2 regions of the Microbacterium sp. AISO3 genome follow, and region 1 is predicted to be linked to the other one. Evidence: predicted binding sites of a transcription regulator. Region 1 holds the regulator's gene; the other holds the start of a gene.
What was found. The regulator HspR, encoded in region 1, represses chaperone genes until heat shock. The targets are predictions, from matches to a motif close to AAGTTGAGTCNNNNNGACTCAACTT.

Region 1 (15,471 bases):
ACGTGCTTCTCGGTCGTGAGGCGCCCGACGAACAGGATGCGGCGGTGCTCGCGCGGGGTGAGGTCGGGGGTGTAGTTGCGCTTGTCGATGCCGCAGCTGATCGGGATGACGCCCGAGATGTCGATCGTGCCCTCGAGGAACTCCGCGGCCTTGCGTGTCGGCGTGGTCACGGCACGCGACATCAGGAACGTGCGCTTGGCGTCGTCCCAGCAGAGCTTGATGATGATCTTGTCGAGGAACGGCGGGAGCGTCGTGAAGTCGATGACGTTCTCGGCCATGACGTGGTTGGTCGCGACGACGGGGATGCCGCGCTTGCGCGCCTCGCGCGTGAGTCCGCGCCCGATGACGATGTGCGACTGGCTGTGGACCACGTCGGGCTTGACCGAGTCGAGCACGCGCCGTGCGTAGTGCTTCGAGCGCCAGGGCAGTACGAAGCGCAGCCAGTCGTGCGGGTACCAGCGCCACCCGGGCAGGCGGTGGACGGTGAGGTCGGCGCCCTCGATGTTCTCGGTGAAGATGCCCGACTGCGAGTGCTTCACGCTCGGCGTCACGACGTGCACGTCGTGACCGCGGGCGGCCAGGCCGGCGGAGAGCCGCTCGGCGAAACGGGCGGCGCCATTGACGTCGGGGGCGAAGGTGTCGGCGCCCATCACGATGGTCAGGGGCGCGCGCGTACTGTCGGCGGGAACACCCTCGGTCGTCGTGGATTCGGTCACGGGTCAGGCCCAATCTGTACGGCGGAGTGCCGCCGGCTGTGGCCGACGCGGCGGGCCCGAGCTTACCCGAGCGGTCTTGGGGCTTCCGGGAGGCGGTGCGGCGTTGGGGAAAACCGAGCGGCACGGGCCTGCGCCGCGGGCTGCGCGGCAGACGGGGGCGAGCACCCAGGCGGCATCCCTAGGCTGTGGTCATGGCCCGACTCGAAGCCGATGCCGATCCCGCCCGCTGGGTACCCGTCACCGAATCATTCGGATTCTCCGGACGCCGCGCCCGCAAGCGCGCCATCGGGATGCTGCTGAGCCAGGCGAACGCCGCGATCGGCGCCGCGCCGCGCCCGGGCGGGCGCTTCGCGGCGTGGGCTGCGAGCCAGGCCGTGCCGATGCTCATGCGCCGCGCGAACGGGCGCGTACGGGCCTGGATGTGGAAGGCCGACCCCGAGCTGGTCGTCGTGCTCGCGCAGATGCAGGAAGCGACGCCGCAGGTACGCACCGCGCGGGCGATGATGCCGATGGAGTACGACGACACCGAGGACTTCCGCTCCCCCTACCTCGGGGCGGGCGAGAAGCTCGTGATGACGCTGCCGCCCGATCCGCGGACGCCGCCGTTCGTCTCGTACACGTGGGACACCGGGACGCATCTCGTGACGCTCTCGGCCGTGTGCAGCGACCGCGAGCGCGTGGGAACGGTTCTGGACGAGCTCGATCACCTCGCCCGCTCGCTCCGCGTCGTCGACGACCTGACCCTCGACGAGTCGGCTGGCACCCTCCGCCTCCCACCCGCCTGATCCCCACCGTCGCGCACGACGTCGCGCACGACGTCGACTCGCCAGGAACTGAGGATGCCGGGCGGCCGGATCCACAGTTCGTGGCGAGTCGACGGGGGGTCACTCCCCCGCGGGCGGGTCGGAGGGGCGGCGGTAGAGCACGACCTCGGTCGCCCGGCGCACGCGCGCGCCGTGACGTAGGGTCACGACCGCGCCGGTGGCGCCGGCGGCGAAGACCCGCGCACCGGGACGCTGCTGCATCTCGTCGCGCAGTCGTTGCTCGAGGTCGCGCACCTCGCGGCGGAGCCCAGCGACCTCGTTCTCGAGCTCCAAGATGCGCGCGATGGCGGGGAGGCTGATGCCCTCCGCAGACATCCGCGCCACTTCTCGCAGCTGCCGGATGTGACGCAGCGAGTATCGACGCGATCCTCCCTGCGTGCGCCCGGGCACCACGAGGCCCAGCCGGTCGTACTGCCGGAGGGTCTGCGCGTGCATGGCCGCGAGCTCCGCCGCGGCCGCGATCGCGAAGATCGGGGCGTCCTCGTCGATGTCGTCTTCAGCCATGGTTGGTCACCTCCTGGGCGTCGCGGGTGTCGCCGTCCAGCCCGCCGCCCCGTTCCGTGGGATCGGGGACGGCGAGCGAGCAGCGGGTGGATCAGCCGCGCGCCTTGTTCATCAGGTCGGCGCGGGGGTTCTCGCGGGGCTCGACCTCCGCGAAACGTTCGAGGGCCGCTCGGGCCTCCTCGTCGAGATGGGCGGGAACGGCGATTTGAACCTCCGCCAGAAGGTCGCCCGTGCCTTTGGACGTGCTCACGCCGCGCCCCTTGACCCGCAGGACGCGACCCGACGGGGTGCCGGGCGCGACCCGCAGCTTGACGGGGTCGCCGCCCAGTGTCGGTACCTCGATCGTGGCACCGAGGGCTGCCTCGGTGAAGGTCACCGGCACCACGACACGGAGGTTGAGTCCGTCGCGCGTGAACACCGGATGCGGCCGGACGGTCACGCTCACGACGATGTCGCCCGGCTCTCCGCCATCGGGCGAGGGACGCCCGCGACCGCGCAGCCGGATCTTCTGCCCGTCCTTGACCCCGGCCGGGATCTTCACCTTGAACGGCTTGCCGTCCTCGCCCTGGAGCGTGACGGTGTCGCCGCGAACCGCCGTGGCGAAGTCGAGCGTCGTCCGCGCCGTGACGTCGGCGCCGCGCTGCGGGCCGCCGAAGCCCTGGAACCCTCCGGTCGAGCGGCCGAAGCCGCCCGACCCGAAGCGACTGGACCGCCCGGTCTGCTGGTTGAACATCGCGAAGATGTCGTCGAAGTCGGCGCCGCGCGCTCCGGCGCCGCCCCGCGCACCCTGGTTGAAGGCGCTGAAGACGTCCTCGAAGCCACCGGCGCCCTGGCCACCCGCGGTGAAGCGGGCGCTGCCCGACCCCATCGCCCGGATCTGGTCGTACTCGGCACGCTGCTCCTTGTCGGAGAGCACGGAGTACGCCTCGCTGATCTCCTTGAACTTCGCCTCGGCCGCGGGGTCGCCCTGCGTCGAGTCGGGGTGGTACTTGCGCGCGAGCTTGCGGTAGGTCTTCTTCAGGTCGCTGTCGGAGACGTCTTTGGAGACGCCCAGCACCTTGTAGAAGTCCTTGTCGAACCAGTCCTGACTGGCCATGTCGTTGCCTCCTATTCGGCCGGCACGGCGACGACGACCTTCGCCGGACGCAGCTCGATGCTGCCGAGGCGGTAGCCGACCTCGACGACCTCGAGGATCGTCGGCTCGGCCGTGCCCGGGGTGGGCGCCTGGAAGATCGCCTCGTGCTGCTGCGGGTCGAAGGCGTCGCCGGCGGCGCCGTAGGACTCGACACCCAAGCGCGCCACGACCCCGCGGAGCTTGTCCGCGATCACAGCGAGCGGCGATCCCTCGACGAGGTCACCGTGCTTGTCGGCACGGTCGAGGTCGTCGAGCACGGGCAGCAGCCCCTTGGCGACCGACCCCTTGGCGCGCTCGATCTCGGCCTCGCGCTGGTCCTCGGTACGCCGACGGTAGTTGGCGTACTCGGCCTGCACGCGCTTGAGGTCGAGCAGCAGGTCGTGCTCCTCGGCCGGCGCCTCGGCGACGGCCGCCTCGTCGGACTGCGTCGCTCCGAGGATGTCGTCGATGGTCAGTTCGTCGTCCGCAGCCGCAGCGTCGGCGGCATCCGATGCTTCGGAGGCCTCGTGCGCGTCGGGGCCGGACGCCTGGGCGTCCGACCCCTTCCCGCCGAGGACCTCGTCTTCGCCGTGCGGCTCTTCGAAGTCCTTGTTGGTCATGATTACTTCTTCTCGTCCTCGTCTTCGACGACCTCGGCGTCGACGACGTCCTCATCGGATGCCGCCGCACCGGTGTCACCGGTGGGAGCGTCGGTCGGGGCTCCCGGCGCCTGGTCGGCCTGACCCTGCGCGTAGATCGCCTCGCCGAGCTTGCCCTGCGATGCGTTGAGCTTCTCGAACGCGGTCTTCACGGCCTCGTCGTCATCGCCCGCGAGCGCGGTCTTCAGCGCGTCGACGTCGCCCTGGACCTCGGACTTGACGTCCTCGGGGAGCTTGTCGGCGTTGTCGGCGATCAGCTTCTCGATCGAGTACGACAGGGTCTCGGCCTGGTTGCGGACCTCGGCGGCCTCGCGGCGCTTCTTGTCCTCTGCCGCGTGCTCCTCGGCCTCGCGCACCATGCGCTCGATGTCGTCCTTCGGCAGCGACGAGCCGCCGGTGATCGTCATCGACTGCTCCTTGCCGGTGCCCTTGTCCTTCGCCGAGACGTGAACGATGCCGTTCGCGTCGATGTCGAAGGTGACCTCGACCTGCGGGATGCCGCGGGGCGCCGGTGCGATGCCCGTGAGCTCGAACGTGCCGAGCGGCTTGTTGTCGCGGGTGAAGTCGCGCTCGCCCTGGAAGACCTGGATGGCGACCGACGGCTGGTTGTCGTCGGCGGTCGTGAAGGTCTCGCTGCGCTTGGTGGGGATGGCGGTGTTGCGCTCGATGAGCTTCGTCATGATGCCGCCCTTGGTCTCGATGCCGAGGCTCAGGGGGGTCACGTCGATGAGGAGGACGTCCTTGCGCTCGCCCTTGAGGACGCCGGCCTGCAGGGCGGCGCCGACGGCGACGACCTCGTCCGGGTTCACGCCCTTGTTGGGCTCCTTGCCGGCTTCCTTCTTCACGAGCTCCGACACGGCGGGCATACGGGTGGAACCACCCACGAGCACGACGTGGTCGATGTCGCCGACCTTGATGCCGGCCTCGCGGATGACGTCCTCGAACGGCTTCTTCGTGCGGTCGAGCAGGTCCTTGGTGAGGTCCTCGAACTTCGCGCGCGACAGCGTCTCGGACAACGAGACGGGGCCCGAGTCGGTGAGCGAGAGGTAAGGCAGGTTGATCGAGGTCGACTGCGAGCTCGAGAGCTCCTTCTTCGCCTGCTCAGCGGCCTCCTTGAGGCGCTGCAGCGCGATCTTGTCGCCGGAGACGTCGACGCCGGTCGTGTCCTTGAACTGCTTGATCAGGTACTGGACGATGCGCTGGTCCCAGTCGTCACCACCGAGGCGGTTGTCACCGGCGGTGGCGCGCACCTGGATGGTCGAGAAGTCGTCGTCCTTGCCCACCTCGAGCAGCGAGACGTCGAAGGTTCCGCCACCGAGGTCGAAGACGAGGATGAGCTCGTCCTCCTTGCCCTTGTCGAGACCGTAGGCGAGCGCGGCGGCCGTCGGCTCGTTGATGATGCGCAGGACGTTGAGACCCGCGATCTCGCCGGCCTCCTTGGTGGCCTGGCGCTCGGCGTCGTTGAAGTACGCGGGGACGGTGATGACGGCGTCCGTCACCGTGTCACCCAGGTACTGCTCGGCGTCGCGCTTGAGCTTCTGGAGGATACGGGCCGAGATCTCCTGCGGCGTGTACGCCTTGCCGTCGATCGACTGGGTCTTCCAGTCGGTGCCCATGTGGCGCTTGACCGAGGTCAGCGTGCGGTCGACGTTGGTGACGGCCTGCCGCTTGGCGGTCTCACCGACGAGGACCTCGCCGTCCTTGGTGAACGCGACGACCGAGGGGGTCGTACGGAGCCCTTCGGCGTTGGCGATGACCTTGGGCTCGCCGCCCTCGAGGACGGCCACGACGGAGTTCGTCGTGCCCAGGTCGATACCCACTGCACGTGCCATGAGTTGTCTCCTTACTTGCGGTTCGAATGGATCGGAAGTCTGCGGCGGCCCAACCTGAGCCGCGATGACTCAACTGTACTCGCGCCGGAAAACCCTGTCAAGAGAACTTGAGTCTGGTCGTATCAAGTTCGACGATAAGCAGCGTCAGCCGCATGACGATGGACTGAGGAAAAGCTGAGTAAGCCTGAGGCGGCATCATCGGATCCTCCCAGGGGAGCGCTATATGTTGAGTCCACCCATGACAAGAAGCGTGAACCCGAACTCGCCTCTCGTCGACATCGAGCCCGCGATGGGCGGTCGCCGAGCGTTCCCGCGCGCACGGAGGCGCTCATGACTCGCAGCGCTGTCGTCATCGAGGATGACGACGACCTCCGTCACCTGCTGACTCAGACCCTCGAACAGCACGGCTTCGCCGTGCATGCCTTCCCCGACGGCCCGGCCGGCGTCGACGCGGTGCGCTTGCTGCGCCCCGACCTCACTACCGTCGACGTCAAGCTCGACGGGATCGACGGGTTCGAGGCCGTCCGCCGCATCCGGGCGTTCCACGACGGGTACGTGCTGATCATCAGCGCCGTCGACGACGAGACCGCGACGGTCGAGGGGTTCCGCAGCGGTGCCGACGACTACGTCATCAAACCCTGGCGCCCCTACGAGCTGCGCGCCCGGATCGACGCCCTGATGCGCCGCCCCCGCGCCCTCCAGCCCGGCGAGGCGGCGCCGGGGGCGTGGCTCGAAGCCGGCGGGCTGCGGCTGAACCCCGGCTCGCGCCGCGTCGAGCTCGACGGCCGGTCGCTGGATCTCACACGCTCCGAGTTCGACGTCCTGCAGGCGCTCATGCAGCGCCCCGGCGACGTCATCGAGAAGGCGTGGATCGCGCTCATGCTGCGCCGGCAGAGCGGCGCCCACGGCGAACACGTCAGCGGACATGATCTCCACGCGGTCGAGGTCCACCTGATGAACCTGCGGCGCAAGCTCGGCGACGACGGCCGTACGGGCCGCTGGATCGAGACGGTGCGCGGCATCGGCTACCGGTTCGCGCGTCGCGACTGAAAAGCACGCTCCCCCGCCCGGCGACGGATACGCTGACCCCGTCGCGATGACGCGACGCGCCGCCGACCGGCGGCACCGAGTGTTCACGGAGAGGTCGTAGCGTGCCCGGCATGTCACCCGAGACCGACCCACCCGGCGCGGGCCGCTCCCCGCAGGCATCCGATCCCGGCGTGCCGGCGCCTCCGACGGCCGCCGACACGCAGGCACTCGGGCGCATCGCCGCCATGCGGACCCGCGACGTCGACGAGCAGCCGATCCCCCGCAAGGCCGTCGTGTCGTGGGCGCTCTGGGACTGGGCGACGCAGCCCTTCAACTCCGTCATCCTCACGTTCGTCTTCGCGTCGCTGTTCCTCGTCTCGGACTCGTTCCTCCCCGCCGACATCGCGGCGCTGCCCGACACCGACCCGGTGAAGGAGGCGGCGCTGGCCGAATTGGCGAGCGGCTACGGCGTCGCCTCGACCGCCGCCGGCATCCTGATCCTGCTGCTCGCCCCCGTGCTGGGACAGACCGCCGACCGGTCGGGGCGGAAGAAGCGATGGCTCGGGGTGTTCACCGTCGTCCTCGCGCTGCTGCAGTTCGCCCTGTTCTTCACCTTCGCCGACCCGGCCTTCTTCTGGTACGGCGCGATCGTGCTCTCTCTCGGCGCCGTCGTCTCGGAGATCGCGGGCGTCAACTACAACGCCATGCTCGTCGAGGTCTCGACCCCCCGCACGATCGGACGGGTCAGCGGTCTGGGCTGGGGCCTCGGCTACATCGGCGGCATCATCGCCCTGGCCCTCGTGGTCGCCCTCACCTTCGCCGACTGGTTCGGGATGGACACCAGCAACGGTCTCGCCTACCGGCTCATCGCCGTGGGCTGCGGCGTGTGGACGATCGTCTTCGCCATCCCGCTGATGCTGAACGTGCCCGAGCGCTCCGCGCCCCACACCACGGAGAAGGTCGGCTTCTTCGCGGCGTACGCGCACCTGGTGGCCGACATCGTCCGCCTGTACCGCACGGAACGCCCGACGTTCTGGTTCCTCCTGGCGAGCGCGGTGTACCGCGACGGCCTGGCGGGCGTCTTCGCCTTCGGCGGCGTCCTGGCGGCACGCGCGTTCGGGTTCTCGGCGACGGAGGTCATGATCTTCGGCATCGCCGCGAACCTCGTCGCCGGCGCGTCCACCATCGTCGCCGGACGATTCGACGACCGGTTCGGGGCACGCGCCGTGATCGTCGCGACCCTGTCGGGCCTCATCGCCGTGGCCGTGCTGCTGTTCGTCCTGCAGGATGCCGGATCGATCGTGTTCTGGATCGCCGGACTGATCCTCTCGGGGTGCGTGGGCCCGGCGCAGGCCGCCAGCCGTTCGCTACTGGCCCGTGTGACGCCTCCCGGCATGCAGGGTGAGATCTTCGGCCTCTACGCCACGACCGGACGCGTCGCGAGCTTCCTCTCCCCCGCGATGTGGGCGCTGTTCATCGCCTGGTTCGGCAGCATCATCTGGGGCGTCCTGGGCATCGCGGTGGTGCTGCTCCTCGGACTCGTGCTGCTGCTGTTCGTGCGACTGCCGAGACAGGCCCGCATCCGCTGAGCAGGTTCAGGCGGGACGCTGCATGGGGACGTGCGGGATGTCGTCCTCGGAGAACTCCGCCCCGCTGATCGCGAACCCGAACCTCCCGTACCAGTCGGCGAGGTGCTTCTGCGCATCGAGGTCGATCGCGGCACCGGGCCACCGCTCCCCGGCGCGCTCGACCGCCGCGCGCATGAGCTGCGCAGACAGACCGCGGCCGCGCGCGTCGGCCGCGGTCGCCACTCGGCCGATGCGGGCGTTCCCCGAGGCATCGCGAAGCAGCCGGAGCGTCGCCAGCACCCGCCCGTCGTCTTCGATCCAGAAGAGCTCGGTGTCGGGCTCGAGGTCGCGGCCGTCCAGCTCCGGATAGGCAGCGGCCTGCTCGACGACGAAGACGCTGACGCGCAGCCAGAGCAGGCGGTAGAGCGTTTCGGCGGGAACATCGGTCAGACGGGCGGAAGACACCGGGAGCATCCGCCCAGCGTACGACGAAGGCGCCGAGCGGTCGTGCTCGGCGCCTTCGAGACGGTTCACTGACGATTCGCGGCAGCTGTGTCAGCCGCGCCTGCCGACGATCCACGGGAAGCGCACTCCCCGTTCGTTCGGCTCCTCGACCTCGAGCCCGTAGTGGTCGCCGATGCGCTCGATGAACTGCGCGCGCTCGGCGCGGGCGTAAGCGCGACGTTCCCGCTGGAAGGCGAGCACCGTCGACCAGCACATCAGCAGCATCACGATCGAGAACGGCAGGGCGATGAGGATCGCCGCCGTCTGTAGCGCCTGCAGGCCTCCGGCCAGCAGGAGCGCGCTCGCGAGCGCGGCGGTGATGACGACGAAGAAGGTGCGCACCCAGCGCGGCGGCTCGGGATTGCCGCCCGTCGCGATCATGCCCATGACGAGCGCCCCCGAGTCGGCCGAGGTGATGAAGAACACCGCGATCAGGACGATGGCACCGATGGTCAGCACACCACCGGCGGGCAGCCCTTCGAGCAGCTGGAACAGGGCGCCCTGCAGGTTCACCGACCCGTCGGCGGCGAGCATCGATCCGGGCTGCTCGAGCTCGCGGTACAGCGCCGAGCCGCCGAGGACGGCGAACCACAGGATGCCGATCAACGTGGGAACGAGCAGAACGCCCGCGACGAACTGGCGCACCGTGCGCCCCTTGCTGACGCGCGCGATGAAGATGCCGACGAAGGGCGCCCACGAGATCCACCAGCCCCAGTAGAACGACGTCCACTGCGCCTGCCAGGCCTCGCCGGCCGCCCCCTGGAGAGCGCTGACCGTGAACGAGAGACCGATGAAGTCCTGGATGTACGCGCCGATGGACTGCACCCATTCGCGCAGGAGGAACTGCGTCGGGCCGACGAAGAGCAGGAACAGCAGCAGAAGACCGGCGACGATGAGGTTGAAGTTGGAGAGCCACTTCATCCCCTTCGTCACGCCCGACAGCACCGAGAACAGCACGAAGACCGACACGATCGCGATGAGCCCGATGAGCATCGCGTCATTGAGCGGCGGGAGGCCGATGAACTCGAGCCCCGACCCCATCTGCATGACGCCGAGTCCGAGCGACGTCGCGACGCCGAACAGCGTGCCGACGAGGGCGACCGCGTCGATGACGTTGCCGGCGGCGCCGCGGACACGGTTGCCGAGCAGGGGCTCGAGCGCCCAGCGGATCGAGATCGGGCGGCGGCGACGGTGGATCGCGTACGCGAGGGCGAGCCCGACGACGACGTACATCGCCCAGGCGTGCACGCCCCAGTGCAGGTAGGTCTGCGTCAGAGCGCTCTGCGCGAGCTGCTGCTCGGTGCCGGTCACACCCGGACGCGGGTCGACGAAGTGGCTGAGGGGCTCGCTCACGCCGTAGAAGACGAGGCCGATGCCCATGCCCGCGGCGAAGAGGAGCGAGAACCACGAGCCCGTCGAGAACTCGGGCTCGTCATCGTCGCGCCCGAGCTTGATGTCGCCGAAGCGACTGAAGCCCACGAAGATCGCGAAGCCGACGAAGAAAGCGGCGATGAGGACGTAGTACCAGTTGAACGAGTCGACGATCGAGGTCTGGATGGCGCCGAAGAACGACTCGGCCGTGGTGGGGAAGATGATCGCGAAGGCGCTGAACCCGACGATCACCACCGCGGCGGGCCAGAACACCCAGCGGGCGATCGTGCCCGGGGTGGACACCGCGGCTATGCGTTCTGCGGGAGAGGGCTGATTGTCGGTGCTCACCGAACCAGGGTGACAGGATACCGGCGCGACGCAAAGCGGGGAAGGCCAGTTGCCCGCGGCGGCGACAGCGGCTATGCGTCAGGGGCGCGGCCAGGCGTCGGCGAGTTTGGTGAGCAGTCGGGCCAGCTCGGAGCGCTCGTCGTCGGTGAACCCGTCCAGCGCGCTGCCGAGGGCAGCGCGACGCTCACCCCGCACACTCTGCGCGAATCGGCGCCCCTCGTCGGTGAGCGCGATGCGGGTGCGGCGGGCATCGTCGGGGTCGGCCTCCCGACGCACCAGGCCGAGGTCGACCGCCTGCTGGACGAGTCGCGAGGCACGCGGCTGGTCGACACCGATCGCCTCGCCGATCTCGCTGACGGTGAGCGGATGGGATGCCGCGACGAGCACCTCGAGCATCCGCAGGCGCGCAAGCCCCGCCATCCGGCCGCGCCCCTCGGCGAACGGGCCGCCGCGATGTCCGTGCGGGCCATGCCCGGCGTGGGCGCCGAGCCCCCCGTGCGTGTGCGGCCCGCGCTCGATGCCCGGCCCGGGCCGCCGCAGTCCGCGGAGGCGACCGAGGGCATCGGCGATGGCATCGATCTGCGGGTCGTCGGCGGCCGTCATGCTTCGAGAATACATGCGACTTGACATGCACCTGAGCTACATGTCATAGTGCATGTACATGACAAATGACATACATCTCGGGTTGGACGCACCGGCCCACGAAGGGAACACCATGAACACCCACGACAACACCTCCGAGACTCCCCACCCGGGTACGCGGCCGCTGACCTTCTGGATGCGCGCCGCCGAGACGGCCCTGTCGTCCGAGATGCATCGGACTCTGTCGGCCGAAGGGCTCGACCGCCGCGACTGGGCGGTGCTCAATGTCCTGGCCGGAGAGCGCGACATCCCCGAGCTCGCCGAGCGCGTGCAGCGGGGCGGCAAGCGCGTCCGGTCGCTCGCCGCTCGCGGCTGGGCCGCCGAGCGCGACGGGGCCTGGATCATCACCGACGACGGACGGCGCGAACGCGACCGCATCCACGCGCTCGTGAGCGGCGTGCGCGACCGCGTGCGCAGCACCGTCACCGAGGAGGACTACGCCACCACCGTCGCCTCACTCGAGGCGATCGCCCGCGGGCTCGGCTGGGACGAGACCTCACCGCGCCGATTCGGCCCTCGTGGTCGACACGGCTTCGGGCACGGCTTCGGTCGCGGTCACGGCTGCGGCCCGCGCTTCGGCGAGCACCCGCACCGCGGCGACCACGCGCACCGCGGCGACCACGCGCACCGCGGCGAGCACGCCTTCGAGCGCGGCTTCACCGCGGGCTTCGCGGCGGGACGCGACGCCGCCTGATCCGCGGCATCGCCTGCGACGGCCCCGAGGCGCGAGCCTCGGGGCCGTCGTGCATGCCGCACGCGGTGTCAGGCGCCGCGCGACCCGGCGTCGATCGTGCCGACGTCGGTGCGGTGGAAGTTCTGGAACGAGCGGGATGCCGTCGGCCCGCGCTGCCCCTGGTAGCGATTGCCGTAGGGGCCCGATCCGTAGGAGTTCTCACTCGGCGAGCTGAGCTGGAAGAAGCAGAGCTGGCCGATCTTCATGCCGGGCCAGAGCTTGATCGGCAGGGTCGCGACGTTGGCGAGCTCGAGCGTCACGTGGCCGGAGAACCCTGGGTCGATGAAGCCGGCCGTCGAGTGGGTGATGAGGCCGAGGCGGCCGAGCGACGACTTCCCCTCCAGGCGCGCGGCGACGTCGTCGCCGAGGCGCACCTGCTCGAAGGTCGATCCCAGCGCGAACTCGCCGGGGTGCAGGATGAACGGCTGGTCGGGCTCGACCTCGATCAGCCGGGTCAGCTCGGGCTGGTCCTGCGCCGGATCGATGAAGGGGTACTTGTGGTTGTCGAACAGCCGGAAGTACCGGTCGAGGCGCACATCGACACTCGAGGGCTGCACCATCGAGGCATCCCAGGGGTCGAGGCCGATGCGGCCCTGATCGATTCCGGCACGGATGTCGCGATCACTCAGCAGCACGCACACAGCCTAGAGCGCGTCGCGGTGCGACGCCGTCATCCGGCCCGTTGCCGCACCGGCGGCGCGGTCGTCTGCCGGGCGACGAGCTTCGTCGGGAGGCGCAGGTGCGTGGCCGGCGGAGTCTCACCGCGCATGAGGGCCAGCAGCATCTGGACGGCGGCCGCGCCCAGCCGCCCCATCGGCTGCCGCACCGTCGTGAGGGGGACCGGAAGCCGCGTCGCCTCGGGGATGTCGTCGAATCCGACGATCGACAGGTCGCGGGGAACCTCGAGCCCGAGCTCGGCGGCGACCTGCAGGATCGCGATGGCCGACACGTCGTTCGCCGCGAAGACCGCGGTGGGCCGGTTCGGCGTCGACAGCATCTCGATCGCGACCTCGCGCACCGTCGCCTCGCGATAGCGCCCCGCACCGACGTAGGTCGCATCGAACGGGATGCCGGCGTCGGCGAGCGCCCGACGATACCCCGCGTCACGTGCGATCGACGAGCGCAGGTCGGCGCGCCCGGCGATGTAGCCGATGCGCGTGTGCCCCATGCCGATGAGGTAGGCCGTCGCCTCGCGGGCGCCTCCGTAGCTGTCGCTCTCGACGATGGGGACGTCGGCCGGACCGGTGTGCGGGTCGATCGCGACCAGCGGCACGTCGGCGCTCGCCTTGACGACGGTCGGGGTGACCATGATCGCCCCGTCGATCAGCGTTCCGCTCAGGCGGGACAGCGACCGGCGCTCCCACCCCTCTTCGTCACCGCGCGACCCCGAGTAGGCGAGCAGGTCGTAGCTCGTGTCGCGGAGCGCCTCGCCCACCCCCTTGAGGATCTCGGCGCTGAACGGTTCGAAGTCGGCGACGAGCACGCCGATCACACCGGTCGAGCGCGACCGCATGCTGCTGGCGATCAGGCTCGACTCGTAGCCGAGCTCCGCGACGGCCGCCATCACAGCATCCACGGTCGCCGTCGCAACCCCGTAACGGCCGTTGACAGCCTTCGACACGGTCGACACGGACACGCCGGCACGCTCCGCGACGTCGTGGATGGTGGGTCGTCGTCGGTCCATGACCGCATGCTAGCCCGAAATGGAAACCGTTTTCGAAAACGTTTGACACCTCTTTGTTGCCCGCGCAAACTTTCGGTGTCCGACAGCACCAGCGAATGTCCGACGACACCGAGCATCGCCGCTCGGCGGTTCGAGCAGCCCAGCCCGGGCCCGGCCGCGGCGCGCTCATCGGCAGATGTCCACTCAACGAAGAGAGAAGGAATCACATGGCACGCACCATCACGGCTCGCCGCAAGGCGGCCGTCACGGCAGCCGTCCTGGCGGTGGGGGCCCTCGCCCTCACCTCCTGCAGCGGCAACGGCGACGGAGGCAGCGCTGACGGCACCGTCGAGATGACGCTCTGGCAGAACTCGACGACCGGCCCCGGCCAGCAGTTCTGGAAGGATGCCATCGCCGCATTCGAGGCGGAGAACGAGAACGTCAAGATCTCGATGCAGTCCGTTCAGAACGAGGACATGGACGGCAAGCTCCAGACCGCACTCAACGCGGGCGACCCGCCCGACATCTTCCTGCAGCGCGGTGGCGGCAAGATGGCCGCCATGGTGCAGGCCGGACAGCTCATGGACCTCACCGACCTCATCGGCGACACCGCCAAGGAAGAGATCTCCGAGGGCTCGTTCAAGGCCGAGACCTACCAGGACAAGGTATGGGCGATGCCGCTCGCGGTGCTCCCCAGCGGCTTCTGGTACAGCTCCGACCTGTTCACGCAGGCCGGCATCACCGAGGCCCCCGCGACGATCGACGATCTCGAGACCGTGGTCGGGCAGCTCAAGGATGCCGGAATCGCCCCCATCGCCCTCGGCGCGAAGGATGCTTGGCCGGCGGCGCACTGGTTCTACAACTTCGCCCTGCGCGAGTGCAGCCCGGAGACGATCGAGGAGACCGGCGACTCGAAGGACTTCAGCGACGAGTGCTGGCTGAAGTCGGCCGAGGACCTCGCCGACTTCGCCCAGCTGCAGCCGTTCAACGAGGGCTACCTCACGACCTCGGCTCAGCAGGGCGCCGGCAGCAGCGCGGGCCTCATCGCCAACCACCAGGCGGGCATGGAGCTGATGGGCGCCTGGAACCCGGGCGTCATCGCCTCGCTCACGCCGGACGAGCAGCCCCTCCCCGACCTGGCATGGTTCCCGTTCCCCGAGCTGTCGGGCGGCGCCGGCGAGCCCGGCTCGATCATGGGCGGCGTCGACGGCTACTCCTGCTCGGCCAAGGCCCCGAAGGAGTGCGCCGACTTCCTGAACTTCCTCGCCAGCGCCGAGCAGCAGGAGGCCTACTACAAGGCCTTCAACGCTCCCCCGGTGAACTCGGTCGCGCAGGAGGCGGTCGAGGAGGAGTACCTCCAGGAGGTCCTCGCCGCGTACAACAAGGCTCCTTTCGTCTCGCAGTGGCTCGACACCGTCCTCGGACAGAACGTCGGCAACGCGCTCAACGTCGCCGTCGTCGACCTGCTGGCGGGCAAGAGCACGCCCGAGCAGATGATCCAGTCGGTCTCCGACGCAGCGAAGAAGGGCTGATCCGCATCATGTCGCTCAGCGAGACAGCCGTGGCGGGCACCGCCGACGGCGTGGATCTCGCGGCCCGGGGCGAGGGCGTCTCCACGACGCCCTCGCCCTCCCGGCGCCGCCGAGGCCTGGGCTGGTCGGGTCGCCTCGAGATCGCGGTGCTCGTCGGCCCCGCCCTGGTGATGTTCGTCGGGTTCGTCATCTTCCCCGTGGTGATGGCGGCCTACTACGGCTTCTTCCGCTGGCAGGGCTACGGGCCGCCCACCGAGTTCGTCGGCCTGCAGAACTACATCACGATCCTCACCGACCCCACCTTCGTCGAGGCCCTCAGCCACAACGCGATCATCGTCGTGGCGTCCCTCGTGCTCCAGGGTCCTGTCGCGGTCCTCCTCGCCCTGCTGCTCAACCGCCGCATGCGAGGACAGTCGCTCATCCGCGTGCTGA
Region 2 (15,471 bases), on a different contig from region 1:
CCCCGAGGGCAACGAGTTCTGCCTCCAGTGATCGTCCGGCATAGGGTCGGAGACATGGCCCCCCGCATCCTCGCCGTCGTGAACGGCCGCATCGTCCCCGTGTCCGCACCCGCCATCGAGGGCGGGACGGTGATCGTCACCGATGGCGTGATCACCGCCGTGGGCGGCGCCGAGACGCCCGTTCCCGAGGGCGCGGAGGTCGTGGATGCCGCGGGACGCTGGGTCCTGCCCGGGTTCGTCGAGGCCCACGGCCACCTCGGCGTCCACGAGGACGGCGAGGGATGGTCGGGCAACGACACCAACGAGATGACCGACCCCAACGGCGCCCGCTTCCGCGCGCTCGACGGCATCGATATCGACGAGGTCGGGTTCCGCGACGCACTGCGCGGCGGTGTCACCTCCGTCGTCATCAAGCCGGGTTCGGGCAACCCGATCGGCGGGCGCACCGTCGCCATTAAGACCTGGGGGGGACGCACCGTCGACGAGCAGGTGATCGCCGAGAACGTGTCGGTGAAGTCGGCCCTCGGCGAGAACCCCAAGCGCGTGTACGGCGACAAGAAGCAGACCCCCTCCACCCGGCTGGGCGTCGCCTCCGTCCTGCGAGACGCCTTCGTCGGCGCACAGAACTACGTCGCCAAGCGGGATGCCGCGGCAGCCAAGGGCGAGCCGTTCGAGCGCGATCTCGGCAAGGAGACGCTCGCCGAGGTGCTCGACGGCACGCTGCTGTGGGACCAGCACAGCCACCGGCACGACGACATCGTCACCGCGATCCGTCTGGCCGAGGAGTTCGGTTACCGGCTCGTCGTGAACCACGGCACCGAGGGGCACAAGATCGCCGACGTCCTGGCCGAGAAGGGCATCCCCGTCATCTTCGGGCCCATGCTCACCTCGCGCTCGAAGGTCGAGCTGCGCGACCGGGCGATCGGTGCTCTCGCCCTCATCGCCGCGGCGGGCGTCACGGTCGCGATCACGACCGATCACCCCGTGGTGCCGATCGACCAGATCCGGCTGCAGGCGATCCTCGCGGTGCGCGAGGGACTCCCGGCGGATGTCGCGCTGCAGGCGCTGACCACCAACCCCGCCAGCATCCTGCGCCTCGACGACCGCGTCGGCGCCCTCGAGGCCGGCCGCGACGGCGACCTCGTTCTGTGGTCGGGCGACCCGCTCGCCGTGGAGTCGCGCGTCGAGCACGTGGTCATCGGCGGAACCACGGTGCTCGAGACGACCGACGACGGCGACGTGCACATCGTCGAGCGGTGGGAGCGGTTCGGCCGGTCGAGCTGGCTCCGCTGAGCCGGATCCGGAACCGGTCCCGGGTCCTGAGCCGGTTCCGGGGGCGAACGCAAGCGGTACACGCACACGCCTGATCGGGTGTGCACTGAGGGGATGTCGAACCTGCCCCTCTGGCTGCTCCTCCTGGTGTTCGCCGCTGCCGCCGCCGTCGTGTGGGTCGCCGGCATCCAGCTCTCGAAGTCGACCGACGTCCTCGACGCGCGCTGGCACATCGGCAGCGCGTTCGGCGGACTGATCGTGCTTGCCGTGGCGACCAACCTCCCCGAGATCGCCATCACGGTCAGCGCCGCCGTCTCGGGCAATCTCGAGGTCGCCGTGGGCAACATCCTCGGCGGCATCGCCCTGCAGACCGTGGTGCTGGTGATCCTCGACCTGTTCGGCAAGCGCGGGCACGGGGTCAGACCGCTGACCTATCGCGCAGCATCCCTCGTCCTCGTGCTCGAGGCCGTGATCGTGGTCGCCGTGCTCGCCGTCGTCATGGCGGGGAGCCAGCTACCCGGTGATCTCGTCGTGGCCCGCCTCACCCCCGACGTCGTGCTCATCGCGGCGCTGTGGCTCGCGGGGCTCTTCCTCGTGCAGCGCGCCGGGAAGCACCTTCCCTGGCATGAGAACGGCACATCGCCCGGTGCGAGCGAGCACCGGCCGGGGCACCGGCGCGCGAAGCCGCAGCATCCGCATCACGCGATGCGCACCCGCGCGGTCGTCGCGATCTTCGCCGTCTCGGCGCTCGCGACGCTCGGAGCCGGTGTCGTGCTCGAACGGGTCGGCGACGCCATCGCCGACGAGATCGGCCTGTCGGGGGTCCTGTTCGGAGCGACCGTCCTCGCACTGGCGACCGCGCTGCCGGAGATCTCCACGGGGCTGCAGGCCATCCGCCAGGGCGATGACAATCTCGCGATGAGCGACATCTTCGGCGGCAATGCGTTCCTGCCCGTGCTGTTCCTCGTGGCCACCCTGATCTCGGGGCGGGCCGTGCTGCCGCAGGCGAATGGAGCTGACATCTACCTCACCGCGCTGGCCGCGCTGCTGACGCTCGTCTACGTCGTCGGACTCATCTTCCGGCCCGCGAAGCGCGTGGCCGGGATGGGCGTCGATTCACTGGTCGTGCTCGTCCTCTACGCTGCCGGGGTGGCAGGGCTCTTCGCCGTCGCGGGGTGATCCGGCCGCGGGGTGAGCCCGCAGTCGCGGGGTGAGCTCGCAGCCTCGGGGTGAGCCCACAGCCGGGGTGAGCGGGTCAGACCTCGTCCGATCGGGGCGACCGCACCGACCATCCGACCCGCCGGAGGGCATCGGCCAGTCGCGCGGCCTCGGTCGCCGCGACATCCCATGACACGTCCGAGCACACGTCGACCGCCAGCGGGGGCGGGTCGGCGAACTTGGGGATCTGCACCTCGGCCCACACATCCCGCCCCAATCCCACGCGCGGGAAGGCGGTGCCTGCGTTCTCGATGACGCCATCCGACACGAACGCGATCGTCTCGAGGGCGTCGGGCTTCGCGATCGGCAGGTCGACGACGAGCGTGACCACGAAGGGTCCGCTGGCGGTGTCTCGGCCGTGGGCGTGCACGCGCTCATCCTGACAGACCCGCGGCACTGCGAAGGCCGAAAACCGGATGCCGCCGAGGTGGCGCCTCGGCGTTTCCGATGATTACGAAGAGATAACGGAAAACCCTTGCTCGTCGTTACCTCGTCGTTATAGAGTGCTCGCACGGTAGCTGTTTTGCTGTGGCAGCCACCGGCATGTGATTGCAGGAAACTCTTGGTGCAAAGGGACGAGGGCCCGACCGAATGCCTCTTCGGTCGGGCCCTCAACTGCGTCCGTGGGTCGCGCGCCGGCCGCGGATGACGAGCGCTCAGGCGCCGCCGCCACCACCTCCGCCGCCTCCCCCGCCGGCCGATCCGCCGCCGCTGGAGCCACCCGACGTCGACGACGACGAGGACGCGGCCGACGAGAGCGTGCCGATGCCCGCGGAGAAGGACGAGGCGTCGAAGGCACCCGAGCCGGAGTACCAGATCGGCGCACTCACACCCGCTGCGGCGTAGGCCGCCGTCAGGTGCTCGGCCCACTCCTTCTCGCGGCCGAACAGCACGGCGTACGGCAGCAGACGCTCGTAGATCCGCAGGACCTCGCGGGGGTCGTCCGTCGCGACCGGTTCGCGCTCGGCGCCCGTCGGCGACTGCAGCATCCGGATGCGGTCGGCCTCGGCCCACCGGATGAAGAGGTCGAGCCCGAGCAGGTGATCACGGACCTCCGCGCCCGCGGCCGACAACGGATCGCCGGCGACCGCGAACACGACCACGATGAACGACGCCCCCGCCAGCACGATGCCGATGATGGGCAGCGCCGGGTGGACGTATGCGTTCAGCGCGAGCGCCCCGAACAGGATCACCAGTCCCGCCGCGATCGCCCAGGCGGCGACGGGCCAGCCGCGCACTCCCCTCGGCACCGGCTTGTACATGTCGCGCCCGCGGAGGCTGTCCTTCGCCATCTTCAGCGCCCGCTGGGACTCGGACGACAGCCGCGTGTCGGAGGTCCCGAAACGGTAGACCTCACCGCGTCGGTGATTCGGGAACATGCCGCGCAGGAGTCTGCGCCCGTTCTCGTCGGCGGCCCGGGGATCGACGAGCTCCGCCTGCAGCTTCGCGCGCCCCCAGCGGCGGTGGCCGTCGTCGACGATGCGGATGGAACCGAGGAGCGCGAGCTCGAGGATCTCGGCCGGAATCGCCTTCGAGGTCTTCTGCAGCAGCACCGCCGCATCGAGTGCGTCGATGCGGCGCGGCGGTGCATACTCCGCGATGACCGTCGGACGCCCCGGATCGTCGCGGAGGTACCGGCGGCGGTTCCGCAGCGCCCAGCCGGTGGCACCGGCGAGGAGCACCGCTGCCCCGGACTGAAGCCACCCCAGAGGCGAAGCCAGGAACCCGGTGTCGTATACCTCGAACGCGCCCTCGTCGAACCCGACGGCGAAGCTGAGCGTCTCGTGCGGTGCGAGGTCGGTCGCCGAGGCGGTGATCGTGGTTCCGTCCGGTGAGGCGATGATCTCGGGACACGGAGTCGTGCTGTCCTGCTCGCCGATGTAGCAGGCCTGACGCCCCGCGAGCGAGGCCGCGAGGACGGGATCGATGTGCAGCGTCGCGGTCACCTCACGGAACGGCTGATTCCAGTCGATGCCGTTGACGTCCCAGTAGAACTCCAGCCCGGTGTCCGCGAAGTCCCACACGACGTTTTCGAGGTCGTAGGTGAAGACGAAGGTGTTCCGCCCGTGCAGGTACCCGGGCTCGCGCGTCAGGATGCCGAGCGTGCCGTCCTCGCTGTCGGTGTCGACGGGACGGGCCTGCCCGTTCTCGTCGGTGACGGAGATGAGCTGCGGATGCAGCGGCTGCCCGTTGTAGGTCTCGGGCAGAAGACGGCGCATGCCGCGGTTCTGATCCGACTCGGGGAACTCGGCGACGAAGGTCTCGACGACCCGCATCCGCGCCGTGCCGTCCTCGTCGCGGGTGAGGGTGTAATCGACGGAAAGCGAATCGAAGACGAACGCGTCGACATCGGCGGATTCGTCTTCGGATGCCGCGGCGGGGGCCGTCAGTCCGAAAAGGCCTGTGATCAGCATGAGGACCACGACCGCGAGTGCCGCCCGGGTGCGACGCATCATGCCGACCAGCTTAGGCGGGCAGTAAAGTTGTCGCCATGAGCGATCGTCGTCGTGCCGTGGCAGCGTGGGAGAGCCTGTTCCGCGCGCAGCACGAGATCTTCGACGACATCAGCAACGACTTCGCCGGCGATGAGCTCACGCAAGCCGAGTACGACGTCCTTCTCACGGTCGTGCGCGGCACCGGTCATCGGGCACGGCTGCGCGATGTCACAGCCAACATGCTCATCAGCCAGCCGAGCGTGTCGCGCCTGGTCGACCGGATGGTCTCGCGCGGCCTCATCACCAAGTGCGGTGACCCCACGGATGGGCGCGGCGCAATGCTCACGGCGACCCCGGAGGGCGTCTCAGCCTTCCGCCGGCTCGCTGCGGCCCACGGTCGCTCCATCGCCGAGCGGATGTCGGTGCTGTCGACCGAGGAGCTGGAGCAGCTCGAGCAGCTGACGACGAAGCTGCGCCGCCTGCCCTGACGCCCGGCGGAGCGGTCGGGCGGCGTCCCGCGGTGTCGTGGGGCGTCGCGCGGTGTCGTGGGGCGTCGTGCGGTGTCGTGGGGCGTCGTGCGGTGTCGATTCCTCCCCAGGCGGGACGGTGACCCGACATTCTTTAACCGAACATAGATTCGACTCACATGTCGTACCTTGCTGGCACCATGGGAACATGACAGCGAATGGCGTGGGTGGCGAAGTGGGACGCGAGGCCCCCACACCGTCGCAGGCGCTCGCTCTCTCGCGGTACGCGGAGGCGCTCGACCTCTCTCACGCCGCTGACATCGCCCGCACTCGGGCGCTGGCCGATCTGGGCCACGCCGCCCTGCACAACGCGCGCCGCGACGGCGTGCGCGGCATGGCGTCGGATATGGAGCTGCGGTCGGTGGCAGCCGAAGCGGCCGGGATGGCCCGGCTGACCGACCGCCGGCTGCAGGGTGAGATCGACCACGCGATGACGGTCATCGACGACTACCCCACTGTGTTCGACGCGTGGGTGCAGCGGCGGATCGAACGCGGACACGTGGATCTGGTGGTGCGCGTCGGCGCGGGGGTGCCGGCTGCGATGCGGGATTCGTTCGCGGAGGCCGCGATCGGGGTGTGTGAGCGGGATGTGCCCTCCCGCGTGCGGGGTGCGCTGGAGACCCTGGCGGCCCGGTTGCATACGCAGACGTTCACAGAGCGGCACAAGACCGCGGTCGCGGAACGGTGCGTGCGCGTGTTCCACGGAACCGACGGAATGTCGAACCTCGTCGCCAGTCTGCCCACGGTGATCGCGGCGGGGATGCTCGACCGGCTCACGCAGATGGGACAGTCGGTGAAGGACGCCCGGGTCGCGGGCACTGGCGGTGCCGGGGCGGGCGGGGCGGATGCCGCTGGCCGGGGCGCCGGCGCGGATGCCGGGGAGAGTTCGGCGGCGGATGCCGCAGAAGCGGGCGAGCCCGCCGATACCCGGACGATGGACCAGCTGCGCGCGGACATCCTGGGCGACCTCGTTCTCGGCGGCGCGCCCGTGGTCGACCCGACCTACGGGACCGACCGGGCCGGTGGGCTGGGGGCGATCCGGGCACGCGTGCAAGTCGCCGTCGCCGCGGGGACACTGATGGGCAAGGACGAGAACCCCGCCGAAGCCGTCGGGGCCGGGCTCGTCGATGCCGACACCGTCCGACGACTCGCCGGGCAGGTCAGCGAATGGGACCGGCTCTTCATCGACCCGGTCATCCGCACACCGGTCGAGATCGACACCTATCGGCCCACCGCATCGATGAAGAAACTCCTGATGGTGCGGGACCAGCACTGCCGGTTCCCCGGATGCCGGCGCGCCGCGATCCGGTGCGAGATCGACCACACGATCGATTACGCCCTTGGCGGGCACACCCACATCTTCAACCTCGCCCACCTCTGCCAAAGACACCACTCGATGAAGCAGTTCACCAAGTGGGAGGTCAGACAGATCGGAGGCGGGGTTCTCGAATGGACCTCACCCCTCGGCAGGACCTACCGCGAAGACGTCCCCATACCGGCCGTCTGCTTCACCATCGACACCGCGAGCCCGCCACGGGATGCCGGAAGCGGCGGGCCACCGACGGACGAATCTCCACCGTTCTGAGTTCGGGGCGTGTGCCCGCGCACGTTCCGAGGCCGGGCACGACGGACTCGCGCGCCGTTGGTCATCGGTGACGCATCGGCTCAGCCGCGACGCATCGGCGCATCCGCGCATCCGCGCATCCGCGCATCCGCGCATCCGCGACGCATTCGGCACCGCCCCGCACGCGAAGGGCGGCCGCCGCCCCCGAGGGAGCTGCGGCCGCCCGTCGTGCGAACGCGGATCTGCGCGATCAGTTCTCGATCGGCACCACCGGCGCGGCTGCGTCGGTCGTGACCTCGACCTTGCGCGGCTTGGCCTTCTCGCTGACCGGGATGGTGACGGTGAGGACGCCGTTGTTGTACGTCGCGGCGATGCCCTCCGTGTCGACGCCCTGGCCGAGGTTCAGCTGGCGCAGGAAGCTCGCGGCTTCACGCTCGCGCGTGATCCACTTCACTCCGTCACCGCTCGCGAGCGTGCGCTCGGCGCGGATGGTCAACAGCTGGCCGTCGACGTCGATGTCGACCGAGCCCGGGTCGATGCCCGGCAGGTCGGCGGTCATCACGTAGTGGTCGCCGTCACGGTAGAGGTCCATCGGCATGCGACGGGGGCCGCGGCGCGTGTCGAAGAGGCTCGAGGCAATGCGGTCGAGGTCGCGGAACGGGTCGTAAGTAGCCATCGATCTTTCCCTTCTCTGATGCTTCATGTTGAGATCTGGAAGTTGAGCCCTGTCGGCTCAACTGCATTCAGATTAGCACTCTCCCCCATCGAGTGCCAAGGGTTCTCGCACGGCGAACAGCGCCCCGGAGACGGGGCGCGGAAGGGCCTCTCAGCACTCGACGACGTTGACGGCGAGCCCGCCCTCGCTCGTCTCCTTGTACTTGTGCGACATGTCGATCCCCGTCTGCCGCATCGTCTCGACGACGGCATCCAGCGAGACGTAGTGCTGCCCGTCGCCCCGCAGCGCGAGGCGCGCAGCGGTGACCGCCGTCGACGCGGCGATCGCGTTGCGTTCGATGCACGGGATCTGCACGAGACCGCCGACCGGGTCGCACGTGAGCCCGAGGTGGTGCTCCATCGCGATCTCCGCCGCGTTCTCGATCTGCGCGTTGCTGCCACCCATGACCGCCGTCAGGCCCCCGGCCGCCATCGCGCACGCGGACCCGACCTCGGCCTGACACCCGCCCTCCGCACCCGAGATCGAGGCGTTGGCCTTGAAGAGCGAGCCGAGCGCCGTCGCGGTCAACAGGAACCGCCGAATCCCGCGCCGACGGTCGAGATCCTCCGAGGCCAGGCGCGACTCCGCCGCGAACCGCCACCAGTACATCGCCACCGCAGGAACAATCCCCGCGGCCCCGTTGGTGGGCGCGGTGACGACGCGTCCGCCCGACGCGTTCTCCTCGTTGACGGCGAGCGCGAACGCACCCAGCCACTCCCCCGGGAGCTCCCGTCCACCCGCGGCTTCGGCCGCCTCGAGCTGCGCGCGCATCGCACCCGCGCGCCGCCGCACGCGCAGCATCCCGGGCAACGTGCCCTCGGCACGCAAGCCCGCATCGACGCACCCCGACATCGCATCCCAGATCGCGTCGAGCCCCGCGGCGACCTCAGCCTCGGGCCGAAGCGCCTCCTCGTTGCGGCGCGCGAGCCCGGCGATGCTCACCCCGTCGCGCTCGCACAGCTCGAGCAGCTCGGCCGCCGTGCTGAACCGGTACGGCCACGCGACATCGCTGCTCGGTCCGCCTCCCGCTCCCCGCGGAGCGGCGTCTGCCCCCGCCCGGCGGATGAAGCCACCCCCGACCGAGAGATACGTGTCCGACGCGACGAGATGGCCGGCGGCATCCCACGCGCTCAGCGTCATCGCGTTCGGATGCTCCGGCAGTCGCGTCCGCGGCTCGAAGGTCACATCGCCTCGCGAGAACGGCACCGGATGCCGGCCTGCGAGCAGCAGAGGTGAGCCGTCCGTCCAGCTCGTCCACGCCGCGCGGACCGCATCGGGATCGACCGTCTCGGGCGCGTGGCCCTGCAACCCCGCGACCACCGCGTCGGGAGTGCCGTGCCCGATGCCGGTCGCTCCGAGCGACCCGTACAGCACGCAACCGACGCGCACGACCTCGGGCAGCCTGCCGGCGGCCTCGAGCCCGACGGCGAAAGCTCGGGCGGCGCGCAACGGGCCGACCGTGTGGGAGCTCGAGGGTCCTACACCGATGGAGAACAGCTCGAACGCCGAGACGTAAGCGCTCACACCTCCAGGCTACGCCAGCATCTGCCGTACGCACCGGGCCACGTCAAGGGCCTGCCGACGGATACGCCACGCGCCTATCGTCGCGACCGATGACCACCCCATCCCACCCCCGTCTGGCATCGCTCAAGGCAGCCGCGCGCACCGCGGGTGGCGAGGCCTTCGCGGTCTCGCGCCTACTGCTCGCCGGCAAGGCGGCCCTCGCCGCCGCGATCGCCTGGTACCTCGCGCCGTATGTGCCGTTCGCGCACGACGAGTACTCCTACTACGCACCGCTCGGCGTGCTCGTGAGCATGTACCCGACGATCGCCGACTCCGCCAAGGCGGGCCTGCAAGCGCTGGGAGGCCTGGCCATCGGCATCGCGATCGGCCTCGCGGGACTGTGGATCGTCTCCGGACCCAGCCCGCGGATCGTCGGCGTGGCGATCGTCGTCGCCGCGGGCGTCGCCGTCGGCGGCATCCGAGCTCTCGGCACCGGCCGAGACTGGATCGCCATCGCGGCGCTGTTCGTTCTGCTGCTGGGCGCGAACGACGCCGGCGGCTTCTCGGTGTCGTACCTCGTGACGATGGCGTTCGGCGTGCTCATCGGGGTGGCCGTCAACCTCGCGCTCGTCCCACCCCTGTACCTCCGGCGGGCCTCCACCCGCCTGTCGCAGCTGCGCGACGCGGTCTCGGACCGGCTCGAGATGCTGGCGACCTCGGTCGCCGCCGGCGAACCCGCCGATTCGGCGGGCCAGCGCTACCTCGGAGAGATCCTCGACGCCGTCTCGGCCGACGTGCGCGAGGCCGCCCGCAGCCGCAAAGCCCATCCGCTCGCTCGGCGCCGCCGCGGCATCGAGGCCGAGAACGACCGTCGCTTGAGAGCGCTCGAGAACACTGTGCGCCAGACGATCGAGCTCGGCGACGGCATCGACGGCCTCCCCCTCACCCCCGACGCCGCGCCGCTGCGCGCCGAGCTCGCCGAGGCCGTACGGGCCACAGCGCGAGCCGTCGCACGACCTCTGGGCGACCCGGCGACGGCAGCCACGGTCGAGGATGCCGAGAAGGCGCTCGCCCGCGTCGTCGCAACGGTGCCCGCGGACGGCGATGGTCGCATCTCGCCGTGGACGCGCACCGCCGTCGATCTCAGCCGGATCATCGAGGCATCCCGCCCGTTCTCGTGAACCGGTGAATCAGCGAGCGGCGATGCCCAGCACCCGCTCGAGGTACGGACCCGAGAACTTACCGGTCGGGTCGACGCGCGCCACGAGCTCGCGGAAATCAGCGAGACGCGGGAGCGAATCGCCGATGGGCATCGAGAAGACCTTGCCCCAGTGCGGCCGGGGGTCGAACGGAGCGAGCACGCGCTCCACATTCGCGATCGCCTCGCGGACCGCATCCGGTTCGTTCTTCCACGTGAAGTGGATGCACACACTGTCGCGCCCGAACCCGGGAGAGAGCCAGAGGTCATCGGCGGCGACGGTGCGCAGCTCGGTCACGAGAAGGGCGGGCTCGACCCGGTCGGCGATCGAGCGGACGGCCGCGATCGCCTCGACGGCCACCGCACGGTCGACCCAGTACTCGGTCTGGATCTCGTCGCCGTTGGACGGGGTCGCGTCGATGCGGAAGTGCGGCAGACGCTCGCACCAATCCCCGGGGATGCCGCCCTGCTCGGTCGTGTTGTCGACTCCGTCGGCCGCGGGCGAGTCCGCCTTGACCCTGACGCGCCGAGCGCTCAGCACGCGTTCCGGCATGTCGGCGGCCGACGCGGCGTCGAGGCGCTCCTTGATCCACACTTCGCCGACATCCGGCGTCTTCCAGCGGGTGAAGACGCTGACGCTGTAGCCCGACGCCGTCACCTCGTCGAAGCGCTTCAAGAGATCGTCCCAGGTGAGCCCGGCATAGGTGTCCTGGCGCACCTGGTAGGTCGGCTCGATCGCGAGCGTCAGCCGGACGACCGGCCCGAGTGCGCCGAGGTGGACGACACTGCCGGCGAAGTCGGCGTCACCGGCCGAGACCGTGCGCAGCTCGCCGTCCGGAGTGATGAACTCCAGCGCCCGCACCGCCGTCGCGAGCGACCCGTTGCCGTCGCCCGACCCGTGCGTCGACGTCGCCGTCGCACCACCGACGGAGATGTGCGGCAGTGAACCCATGTTGTGCAGCGCCCAGCCGTGATCGGCGAGGTGCCGAGCGACGACGGCATAGCGCGTTCCGGCTCCCACCGTCACGGTCCGCGCATCCTCATCGACGATGATGTCGGCGTCGAGCCCGGTGAGATCGAGCAGGACGCCGGCCGTGTCGGCGAGGTCGTTGAACGAATGCCGTGTGCCCAGCGACCGGATGCGGTCGTGCGCGGCGACCATGCGTCGAGCCTCGTCGATCGTCGTCGGTGCGAGTACAGCTTCGGCGGTGAAGGTGTGTGTTCCGGCCCAGTTCCGTTCGGTCACGCCCCCACGCTACGCGATGACCGCTGAGAATGTGCAGCACAACAACAAAGTCGTCGGCGTGGAACGGAAAACAAAGAAGCCCCCGCAGAGCGGAGGCTTCTCGTTCACTGTCTCAACACAGTGTGCGCCCGAAGGGACTCGAACCCCTAACCTTCTGATCCGTAGTCAGATGCTCTATCCATTGAGCTACGGGCGCAGTGCCTAGGAATCTCTCCCGGGCCGTCGTCAAGCATAGCCCGCTCTCGCGCAAAGAGCGAATCGAGCGCGGAACGGCTAGTCGATCACCGGCGCGGCCGCGGAGTCCACGGCCTCATCGCGCTCGACCGCCTGCCGCTGGACATTGCGACGCTGCGAGCGGAGACGCGGGAGGTCGACCATCCGCAGGGCCTGCATGCGCGCCGTGCGCATGCGCTCGTAGTCGGGTTCGAGATCGGGCCGCGCCGCCTCGATGCGAAGCGTGCGGTCGATGTTCCCGGCGACCTCGGCCCACGCGGCCTCCCGCGCATCAGCGATGAGCTTGCGCAGCTCCGCCTCGTCGGCCGCGCGCTCGCGCAGCTCTTTGGCGATGCGCAGCGACTGCTTGCGACGTCGACGCAGATTCGACACGTCCCGGCTGCGGTAGTCGTGCGTCCCGCCCGAGTCGCTGTAGCGGCCGCTCGCGGCCTTGCGTTCGCGATGGGTGCGCTCGGCGTCGGCCTCGGCCTCCTCCGCGAGAGAGATGAGCGCGTCGCGCGCGTCGTCCAGGAAGCGGTCGGCCTCGAAATCGCGCCCGTCGGCGAGGATGTCGACGAGGATGGCGTTCTTGAGCGCGAGGCGGGTCGCCGCGGAGGCGATGTACAGCCCTTCGGCGACGATCTCCGAGCTCTTGGTACGCGCTTGACGGGTGGCCAACGCTGCCCCTCCTCACCTCACCCCAATCCTACGGGGCGCGCGCCTCAGCCGAGCTTGGCGATGATCGCCGCGATCCTCCTCGCGCGGGTCTCCGGCGCCTTCGCGGACTCGACGTTCCCGACATGCGCCTTCCGCGCGCTCGGCGGCAGTCGGTCGAACGCTTCCCCCGCGCCGGCGTCCGTCAGCGCGGCGGCGAGATCGGTCGGTACCTCGACCTCCCGCGGCGCCTCGTCGAGTTCGATGTCGACGACGATCGCATCGCCTCCCGCGAGGCCGCTCTCGCGCCGCCGCTCCGCCGAGAAAGGGATGAGCGCAAGCCCCCGCATCGACCCCACCGTGCTGCGGAAGGCGAAGCCGTTGACGGCGACCGAGACGGCGGGGCGACGACCGCCACCGAGCGCATCCAGGATCGAGAACGGCACCTCGATGCCGGTGTTGTTTCCGAACTGGGACAGCGTCGTCTCGAATCGCACGCTTCTCATTACCACCGCGGCGCCCGAATACACAAGCAGGGTGAGCCGTGAACTCGCTGACCATAGCCTCGCTTCACGGCCTGGGCCTGACTCCCCATCGATATCGACGAACACACAAGATCGGACGCTCCGGGCCCGCCCAGTGGCAAACCGATCTGCCCCTGTCACCGAACAACCGCAGCACCGCGACATCCGTCGCCCAATGGGAGGGAACCCTCATGCGTACATCACCGAACCGCCTCGTGGCGATCATCTTCGGCGCCGTCTACATCCTCGTCGGCCTCCTCGGCTTCACCGTGACCGCGGGCGTCGACTTCATCGCCACCGAGGGTGGCCTGCTGCTCGGCATCTTCGAGGTCAACCCGCTGCACAACATCGCGCACCTCCTGATCGGTGCCGCGCTGCTCATCGGCGGCCTTTCCGGCGTCCGCGCCGCGAAGGGCGTCAACATCACCGTCGGCGCGGCCTACCTGCTGCTCGGCATCGTCGGCTTCTTCATTCAGGACAGCGCCGCGAATGTGCTCGCCCTGAACACCGCCGACCACTTCCTCCACCTCGCCAGCGCCCTCGTGCTGCTCGGCGTCGGCCTCGGCACCGACCGCGCGGTCGACACCCGCCGCACCGCCGTCGCCTGATGAACACCGCCGCGCTCACCCGCTCCTGGCCCACGCTCGCCGCGTGGGGGGCTGGTCTGCTCCAGCTCGGCGTGGGCGCGGGCATGATCACCCAGGGCACCGGCGCCGCCGATCGCGGCGTCGGTGTCGTGGCGGTAGCGGTCGGGGCGGCCGCCCTCGGTTGGGGCGTCGCCGCCCTGACCCGCGGCCGCCTCGTCGCTCCCCGTGTCGCGATGGCCATCGCCGTCGCCGGCACGATCGCATCGGGGCTCGCTCTCGCAGCGGACCCGATGCGGATCAGCGTTCACGCCGTCGGCGTGACCGTTCTCCTCCACGTCGCCTACGGCGTGGCCGCAGCGGCTGTCGTCCGCCGGGCGCGCACAGCGCCCGCGGGCTCCTCCCCCGCCGAAGCCCGCTCCACCCCGCGGACAAGCGTCATCGGGCTCGTCGCCGGTTGCGTCATCGTGGCCGGACTCGTCACGCCGGCGCTCGGGGCCACAGAGGCGGGTCGCAACGCTCCGAGCCACTCCGACCACCCGCTGTTCTCCACCGAGCACAGCCACTGAGCCGCCGAGCGCGGCCGCGAGATCAGATCGCGCTGATGCGCCAGGACGCCTCGACCGTGGCGGCCGGCTCGATGAGGATGAGCCCGGCGTCGTAGTCGTACCGCGCGGCGTTGAAGGCATCCGGGGCGCACGTCATCGGCTCGACCGCCAGACCCGCGCGGTGCCCCGGCTGAGCCGGTCCCCCGGGCAGATCGGCCGTGTGCACCTGGACCCACGGGCACGCGGCATCCCACGAGATCGCGACTCCCGTTCCCGACGGGTCGGTCACCCGCACCGCGGCGATGCCGTCCTCGGCGCGCGAGAGCGCCGTGAACGCGTGATCGATCTCGACGGGGCCCAGCGTCCGCGGCTCGCGGAAGTCGAACTCCGCGACGTCCGCGACGTCGGCCAGCCCGACGGGCGAGAGCCGGTCGGGGGTGACCTCGAGCACGCGAGCTGCCGGCAGTTCGAGCGTCCACTCGTCCAGCGGCGCCGATCCGGCGACGAGATACGGGTGCGGGCCCGTGCCGAAAGGCGCGGCATCCGCGCTCTCGTTCGTCGCCCGCACCGTCTGCGTCAGGCCGTCGGCGCCGAGGCGGTAGGTCGTCTCGATGCGGACGGTCCAGGGGTAGGCGGTCTGCGCGACGATCGTGGCGCCGAGCGTCACGTGGTCGGCGGCGACGACGACGGGCTCGAAGTCGAGCCAGGCCACCAGCCCGTGCAGCGCGTGGTGGCGCTCCGGCTCGGTGAGAGCGAGACGATAGCGGGTGCCCGCCACCTCGTACTCACCGTCGACGACGCGGTTCGGCCACGGGGCGAGGGTCGCACCCCGGTAGCCCGGGCGCACTTCGTCTTCGCCGTACGGGACGACGAGGTCGCGCCCGGCGACGCGGAAGGAGCGCAGCGACGCCCCCACGCTCGCCACGATCGCCTCAGCGTCGCCGAATCGCAGCACGTACGACGTTCCGGATGCCGCCACGGGCGTCCCCTCTCGGTTCTGGTTCTCGGAGATCACAGTCCGCGGGCCAGGCGGTAGTAGGCCTGGTTCCAGCGGAGCTCCTTCTGGAATCCTCGCACCGTCGTGTCCTCGTCGATGACCACGAGCTCCGTGCCGGCGATCTCGGCGAAGTCCCGGAACACCTCGATGCCGACGGCCGTCGTCATGACGGTGTGGTGTGCGGCACCGGCGGCGAGCCAGCACGCGGCCGACGTGGCGAAGTCGGGTGCCGGCTTCCAGATCGCCCGGCCCACCGGCAGCTTCGGCAGGTCG

Region 2: a site for HspR is predicted at 7,732-7,756, ahead of CBF90_RS09275 (Hsp20/alpha crystallin family protein). Genes of this name have one in related genera too.

The regions. Positions count from the first base shown of each region.
Region 1 is NZ_NHRF01000007.1:31,720-47,190, reverse strand. Features, by position in the region: gene CBF90_RS11360 (glycosyltransferase) at 1-716, opposite strand, end outside; gene CBF90_RS11355 (hypothetical protein) at 908-1,501, shown strand; gene CBF90_RS11350 (heat shock protein transcriptional repressor HspR) at 1,601-2,044, opposite strand; gene CBF90_RS11345 (DnaJ C-terminal domain-containing protein) at 2,136-3,140, opposite strand; gene CBF90_RS11340 (nucleotide exchange factor GrpE) at 3,152-3,778, opposite strand; gene dnaK (molecular chaperone DnaK) at 3,781-5,649, opposite strand; gene CBF90_RS11330 (response regulator transcription factor) at 5,980-6,699, shown strand; gene CBF90_RS11325 (MFS transporter) at 6,810-8,267, shown strand; gene CBF90_RS11320 (GNAT family N-acetyltransferase) at 8,274-8,720, opposite strand; gene CBF90_RS11315 (BCCT family transporter) at 8,802-10,433, opposite strand; gene CBF90_RS18800 (MarR family winged helix-turn-helix transcriptional regulator) at 10,548-11,072, opposite strand; gene CBF90_RS11305 (MarR family winged helix-turn-helix transcriptional regulator) at 11,185-11,805, shown strand; gene dcd (dCTP deaminase) at 11,874-12,479, opposite strand; gene CBF90_RS11295 (LacI family DNA-binding transcriptional regulator) at 12,515-13,528, opposite strand; gene CBF90_RS11290 (ABC transporter substrate-binding protein) at 13,735-15,039, shown strand; gene CBF90_RS11285 (carbohydrate ABC transporter permease) at 15,048-15,471, shown strand, end outside.
Region 2 is NZ_NHRF01000005.1:103,729-119,199, reverse strand. Features, by position in the region: gene CBF90_RS09310 (VOC family protein) at 1-31, shown strand, start outside; gene CBF90_RS09305 (amidohydrolase) at 55-1,293, shown strand; gene CBF90_RS09300 (sodium:calcium antiporter) at 1,387-2,451, shown strand; gene CBF90_RS09295 (hypothetical protein) at 2,528-2,860, opposite strand; gene CBF90_RS09290 (DUF2207 domain-containing protein) at 3,147-4,946, opposite strand; gene CBF90_RS09285 (MarR family winged helix-turn-helix transcriptional regulator) at 4,982-5,413, shown strand; gene CBF90_RS09280 (HNH endonuclease signature motif containing protein) at 5,601-7,037, shown strand; gene CBF90_RS09275 (Hsp20/alpha crystallin family protein) at 7,267-7,692, opposite strand; gene CBF90_RS09270 (L-serine ammonia-lyase) at 7,843-9,255, opposite strand; gene CBF90_RS09265 (FUSC family protein) at 9,345-10,415, shown strand; gene CBF90_RS09260 (FAD-binding protein) at 10,425-11,678, opposite strand; tRNA gene CBF90_RS09255 (tRNA-Arg) at 11,802-11,874, opposite strand; gene CBF90_RS09250 (hypothetical protein) at 11,952-12,569, opposite strand; gene CBF90_RS09245 (YdeI/OmpD-associated family protein) at 12,614-13,042, opposite strand; gene CBF90_RS09240 (DUF4383 domain-containing protein) at 13,261-13,677, shown strand; gene CBF90_RS09235 (hypothetical protein) at 13,677-14,222, shown strand; gene CBF90_RS09230 (aldose 1-epimerase family protein) at 14,245-15,180, opposite strand; gene araA (L-arabinose isomerase) at 15,213-15,471, opposite strand, start outside.